3 regions of the Colwellia sp. 20A7 genome follow, and region 2 is predicted to be linked to each of the others. Evidence: predicted binding sites of a transcription regulator. Region 2 holds the regulator's gene; each other region holds the start of a gene.
What was found. Region 2 encodes FNR, which switches genes on or off when oxygen is low (the NO sensors DNR and NnrR bind a similar motif). Its sites were predicted from a motif close to TTGATCTAGATCAA; they were not measured.
Positions count from the first base shown of each region.

Region 1: the regulator FNR is predicted to act here: its motif matches at 902-915, upstream of GQS55_RS14930 (putative zinc-binding protein).
Region 3: the regulator FNR is predicted to act here: its motif matches at 1,287-1,300, upstream of clpB (ATP-dependent chaperone ClpB).

Region 1 covers NZ_CP047130.1:3,468,486-3,470,770, reverse strand. Annotated here, with positions in the region: gene GQS55_RS20225 (DUF1456 family protein) at 1-403, shown strand, start outside; gene GQS55_RS14930 (putative zinc-binding protein) at 1,021-1,428, shown strand; gene GQS55_RS14925 (hypothetical protein) at 1,489-2,285, opposite strand, start outside.
Region 2 covers NZ_CP047130.1:2,902,861-2,905,145, reverse strand. Annotated here, with positions in the region: gene uspE (universal stress protein UspE) at 1-854, opposite strand, end outside; gene fnr (fumarate/nitrate reduction transcriptional regulator Fnr) at 1,008-1,727, opposite strand; gene GQS55_RS12550 (sulfite exporter TauE/SafE family protein) at 1,809-2,285, opposite strand, start outside.
Region 3 covers NZ_CP047130.1:3,685,995-3,688,279, forward strand. Annotated here, with positions in the region: gene clpB (ATP-dependent chaperone ClpB) at 1-1,178, opposite strand, end outside; gene pgeF (peptidoglycan editing factor PgeF) at 1,385-2,215, opposite strand; gene rluD (23S rRNA pseudouridine(1911/1915/1917) synthase RluD) at 2,193-2,285, opposite strand, start outside.

The DNA of each region.
Region 1 (2,285 bases), 570 kb from region 2:
AAGTGCTTTTTCAAGAAGAACAGATCATCAACATTATAGAGAATGTAAAGATCAAGTTTTACGTAATTTATTACAAGCAATTGATAAAAAACATCATGTTGCTAGAACTGGAAAAATTGAAAAGCATAATCCAGATAATAATACCTCTTCAGGTAATAAGCCTCAAAAGGGCAGACCACAAAATAACAATACCTCTTCAGCTAATAAACCTCAAAAGGGAAGACCACAAAATAACAATACCTCAAGTAATAACCTTAAAGCTAAAGATAAAAGCAATGAGACATGGGTTGATGGCGCAAGACCGAATGCTAGTGCTATATATGAAAACCCTAATAGTAAAGGTAATTCAGAGAAGTCATCTCGCCAGGTTCTAAAGCTAAAACCAGAAGATATTTATAAGTAACCTAAAAAGTAAACATTTTTTCATAGATCTCATTGATTAAGATTAGATCTATGACGCAAGATGATATTTTGAGAATAATAAGTTAGAGCTTTAATAAAAGCTTGTAACTAAGCTCTAAGCTTTTAAGTACTCATTCAGGTATAAGTAAAGTGGTTAAGCTTAATAAATGCTTTAAGGCTTGTTCTAATGCCTACTTATACCTTCTGTTCTTAATTGACTGAGCAATAACTTAGTCAATTTGGTATAAATACAAATATTAATAACAATGAAGAAAGCCTCATCAAAAAAAGGCTACTTACGGAGAACGTTCGGTTCGTACGTTTATCTGCATAGTAACGTTTTTCTTCCTTACTTAAGTGTTTAATTTATCTTGAACCAAAGAAAGCTCTCAAACTAGAACATCCGTTGTAATAATATTATTCCGTATTCCAATTAATCAAAATTATCTTTGCCAAAATCAGGTTAAATAGATTAATTCTTAATTGATTGGTCTAAAGGTTGATATAAATCAAAACCAACTTTTTTGGCCTTGTTAGAATCAGGAAGTTACGTTTTATATGATGTATAGACCAATCATATAATAGCCGCTATCATTTCTAAGCAAGGAGATTAGTTCCGTGTCAGATAATATAAAAAATAGCAAAATTACTAAACAGGGTAAACCTATAGTATATGCCTGCTCTGGTTGTTCTAATTTAGCTGAAATGGCTCATAATATATCATTAAATCTTGATGATGATGGTATCGCTGAAATGTCGTGTGTTTCAGGTGTGGCAGGGAAAGTTATCCCCATTATGGCGTTGGCCAATTCTGGACGGCCAATTATTGCTATTGATGGTTGTGACTTATCTTGCACTAAAGCATGTCTTGAAGTAAGTGGTTTACATGCAGATTATTATTATCAAATTAGTGATTTAGGATTTGAAAAACGCAGTAAATTAGATGATTCATTAACTGATAATGCTATCGCAATAAAAAGTATCTATGAACAACTATTTGATAAAGGAATAGGCTTTCAGTTTTAATCAAGCGCTATAAGTAATCAAAAAATCGACCTAATAAGATACTTTTATATTGTATTAGCTTTAGTATTCAACCCATTGGGCATACTGTTTATTTGTTGCTAATGCAGCTTGACTACCTTTCAAAGAAAAATTATAACCACATAAAGTAAAATCACCACGAAATGCTAAAGCTTGAATAAGCTCTTGACTATCAAGAGGGGAGAAATTAGCAAAATAGCTAGTATTAATACCATCACTTTTTTCCACTTGAACCGACAAGGTTCGTATTGGTGTCCCTTTATTAAAACTAATTTCTTTACAGCTTGTGTCACCTTGGGCAGTTTGTTGCGACCATAAAAGCGATGTTTCAACCTCATCAGCTTGCCAATTGATGCTAATTCCTGAGTGGTCTGATAAATATAACGTATAATTATCCGGCATAGGGAGAGGATGATTTCTTAAAATAGAAGAAAAAGTACTGTTTTTTGGCTTATTATCATCTTCTTTTATTACGGCGTCATCTGAAGAGTCTAAGTAATTTATTAGCCATGAGGTAGTAACACCAATTAATGTTATTCCAATTACAGCCACAATAATTAATTGCGCTTTTCTATTATTCAATAGATTTAATCGAATCAACTCACCAATATCTGTTTCTTTGTCAGATCTATTCTGGTTTTGTGAATGATCATTATTTTCAGTTTTACTTGTCTGATTGAAAGTCTGAATATCATCATCTTCCGAGTAATAATAATTGGTTGTATTCTTACTAACCAGCGTAGGTTCAATACGATATTGTGATTGTTTACTCTGGTTATTATCTTGCTGATATTCGCTCATATCAACAGGGCCATAATAACCTAGGATATATTTTTTTT
Region 2 (2,285 bases):
CCAATTAAAGCCGCTGAAATACCTGTTCTTCCTATCGTACCTAAAACAACTAGCTCTGCATCAATTTTATCAGCTACCTCTTCAATAACCCGTTCAGGTAAGCCTTCTTCCACGTGAGTGTTAGTGATATCAATTTCAAATTCAGTAGCATGTGCTGCCATCGATTTTTTATGGTGTTGAAGCATAGTATTATTGTATTCACTAGAGTTAAACTCTGGTATTTCAATTGCTATATTAACTGGCGTACCTGGAAATGAGTTCACTAAATGAACCTTACCTTGAATAAGTTGTGCTAATTTCTTTGCTTCTTTAGTGATCTTATCATTTAGTGAGTTATGCTCTGTTTCGTCGCTACCCACATTAATTGCTGCAAGTATATTGCCGTTGCTTGGCCATTCATGTTCTTTCACTAATAAAACAGGGCAAGGACATTTGCGGAGTATATGCCAATCAGTCGGGGTGAAAATAACTGATTTTAATTTGTCATGTTGATGAGTCCCTTTAATGACAAGATCGTAATTATTTTGAATTACTTGTTCAATAATTGACTCAAAAGGGCGGTTATGCCAAACAACTAAGTTGTTAATATCAATGTCAGGTTTTAAATCACTTATTAGGCTCTCTAGCCAAAGCTCTTTGTCTTTAATGACTGACTGTCGCATAGCGCCACGATCATCGTTGGAAAGAATAGTAGTCATCTCATAAGAGAAGTCAAAGATACTTAAAAAAGCGGTTACTTCAACCTGACCACCACTCGCTTTGATGTTGGCAGCTAAGTCTATTGCTCTTTTTAATGCTTTTTGTTCGTCAGTTGATGGGTCGATAACGACTAGAATTTTTTGATAGGTTTTCATGATAATTCTCCCTGTTGTTATACATTGGTTAAACTTTAATAAAGCCTAAGTAATTTATATCAAAAGTGTGAGATTAATGCTTGTTTTAAATCAAACTATAGCTGATTTAAAACAAGCATTAGAAATTATGAAGCTAACAAATATGAACGGGCGTTAGAATTCAGCGCAATCCACGAGTTCATCAAGACTTACAATAGTAATAAGTTTACCGTCGACTTTTATCAAACCACTTTTATGAAAACGGTTTAATAAACGGCTTATTGTTTCAACGGTAAGTCCGATGTAATTTCCAATATCACTTCGTGTCATTGTAAGACGAAATTCAGCGGCTGATAAACCTCTGGCACGATAGCGTTTGCTTAAGCTTACTAAAAAGGTAGCGACGCGTTGCTCTGCATTTTTTCTGTTCAATAATGTGAGCATTTCTTGGTCGGTACGAATTTCATTACTCATTAGACGCAAAACTTGTTTCTTAAGCTTTGGCATAGTATTAGATAAAGTATCTAAATTATCATAAGGAATTTCACATATCATCGATGTCTCTAATGCCTGAGCAAAGCTTTTATGCTCTGATTCAGCAATAGCGTCAAATCCCAGTAAATCTCCAGCTAAGTGAAAACCAGTGATTTGTTCTTCACCTTGTTCATTAACGGTAAAAGTTTTAAAAGTGCCAGAACGGATAGCATAAAGAGCATGCATTTTTTGACCATCGGTGAATATTTTATCACCTTTGTGAAAAGGGCGTTTACGATCTATGATTTTATCGAGAGTATTAAGTTCTTGATCATTTAGGGTAAAAGGTAGACAAAGTTCACTAATACTACAGTTTTGGCAATTAATATGCTGTGCACCAGGGGAACTATTATTTAACATAGGCTACTCATTTATTATTATAGGAATAGAGTAAACTGTAATTTATGTATTTACTCTAATTTCTAGGATAGTGCTATGGTATTAGAACACTTGGTGGTATGCAACAATAAAACTATAAATACCAAAGGTTATTAACACTAGTGCCATTGCTTTTTTAAAAGATGGTTTTGTTAAGGTATTCTTGATACTACTAAATCCAATAGAGAGAGTTAATAGCGCAGGTAGTGTACCTAAGCCGAAAAAGAACATAATGCTCGCCCCGGTAATCATGCTACCGCTTGCTAATGCCCAAGTTAAGGTTGAGTAAACTAATCCGCAAGGTAACCAACCCCAAACAGCGCCAAGAGAGAGTGCTTTTATTGGTGAGTCTACAGGGATAGCTTTACCTGCTAAAGGTGATATGTAACGCCATAAATGCTTACCTAAAGCCTCAATCCTATTTAACCACATTAGCCATTGACCTAAATGTAAGCCAAGTAAAATCATAAAGGTGGCTGAAAGTAATCGTAGACCAGCGAGTGGCATACCAATATTTTTTGCTGCGATAGATCCGGTAAA
Region 3 (2,285 bases), 780 kb from region 2:
AAATCAATTGCTTTGTCAGGTAATTGTCGATCACTGATATATCGATGAGACAGTGTAGCCGCAGCGACAATAGCCGGGTCAGTAATATTAACGCTATGGTGAAGTTCATACCGCTCTTTTAAACCACGTAGAATAGCAATGGTATCTTCAACACTAGGCTCTTCTACCAATACTTTTTGAAAACGACGCTCTAATGCTGCATCTTTTTCAATATATTTACGATACTCATCTAACGTTGTTGCGCCAACGCAATGTAAATCACCTCGAGCAAGCGCAGGTTTTAACATATTACCGGCATCCATCGCACCGTCAGTTTTCCCTGCGCCAACCATAGTATGTAATTCATCAATAAATAAGATGATTTTACCTTCTTCTTGAGATAACTCATTTAATACTGCTTTTAAACGCTCTTCAAATTCACCTCTATATTTTGCGCCAGCAATTAAAGCGCCCATATCTAAAGATAATACACGTTTATTTTTTAAACCTTCAGGTACTTCATGATCAACAATTCGTTGTGCTAAACCTTCAACAATCGCTGTTTTACCAACACCTGGTTGGCCAATTAACACCGGATTATTTTTAGTTCTACGTTGTAGTACTTGCAAGGTACGACGAATTTCATCGTCGCGACCAATAACAGGATCTAACTTTCCTTGCTCAGCAAGTTCAGTTAAGTCAACGGTATATTTATTTAGTGCTTGGCGCACGTCTTCAGCATTTGGATCATCAACTTTTTGACCACCTCTCACGTGCTCAATCGCGGCTTTAATGCGTTGTTCATTAGCACCTAATTCTTTTAAAATTTTTCCTAATGTACTTTTATCTTCAAGTGCTGCAAGTAAGAACATTTCAGAAGATATATATTTATCTGACATTTTTTGTGCATGTTTATCACATAAGTTTAATAGCTTACCTGAAGCAGAAGAAAGTTGAACATCACCACCAGCCCCTTCTACCTGTGCTAAAGATGTTAGTCCTTGTTCAATTTTACTTCTTAACGTATGTACATCTACACCCGCACTTTTTAATAGTGGGATAACAGAGTTACCATTTTGATTTAACAACGCCATCATTAAATGAATGGGTTCAATAAATTGATGGTCACGACCTAATGCAAGTGATTGTGCATCCGCAATAGATTCTTGGAATGATTGAGTAAAACGATCTAAACGCATAAATATTCTCCTGCCATATTACTGGACTTATGAATTAGTTAAACCAGATGTAATTACCTATAACATTAGGTCTAGTGTGGTCTTTTTCAATAGCGGGTAAGCATTAGTTTGATCTAGAACAAATAATTAACCTCATTTAGCCTTAAGAGAACGGCTTGGTATTAACTATCAATAATATAAAAGATGTGGATGATGAAGAGATATATTTACAATGGACAAATCAGTGTTGCCATTCTTCCTGTTACAGAATTTTTACGGTATGAATAATATTTATCGGTATTTGAATAAGTACATTCCGCTAATGCACTTATTTGCTTAATACCTGAAACGTTTAATTGTATTTCAGCAATTTTATGTAAATCCGCTAAATATTTTCCCTCTGACGTTGCAATAAAAGCGCTTTTAAAAGACTCGCACTGCTCGACAAATTGAGCTTTAACTTCACTACCTACTTCAAAAACACTTTTAGAAATACAAGGACCAAGCCAAGCATAAAGATCTTTTACAGGCGTTTTCATTTTAGCCATTGTATTTTGGATAATATTAGCAGACAAAGGACGCCAACCACCATGAATAGCAGCTACCTCATCACCTGACTTAGATGCCAATAAAATAGGTAAGCAATCCGCAGTCATTATTGCTAAGCAAATATTTTTTTCACGGGTGATAACAGCATCAGCGGTAATTGGTTCGGGAGATATTGTCGATAGTTCAACAACTTCATTACCATGAACTTGATTAAGCCATTGAATTTGAGCGTTTATAGGTAATAAGGATTGTAAATAACGTCGGTTTTCATTTACTTGTTCAGGACAATCACCAACATGTAAACCTAAATTGAACGCTTGATAAGGTGATGATGAGCCACGAAGAGTATTATTGGGTGTAATTCGTGTTGTTTGTACAGCAAAAACTTTATTATTTGGGGTTGTTTGGCCAATACCTTCATCGATAGATGAATGCATTGGCCATTTAACAAGTTCGATAGCTGAACTTGTTTTTATGCCACTTGAATTATAGGTAATCGTCGACGGCATTAAGTTTAGTATCTTCTTGTAGTAATTCTACTAACTCAACAAAATCATCAGGTAAATCAGCATGCCAAGT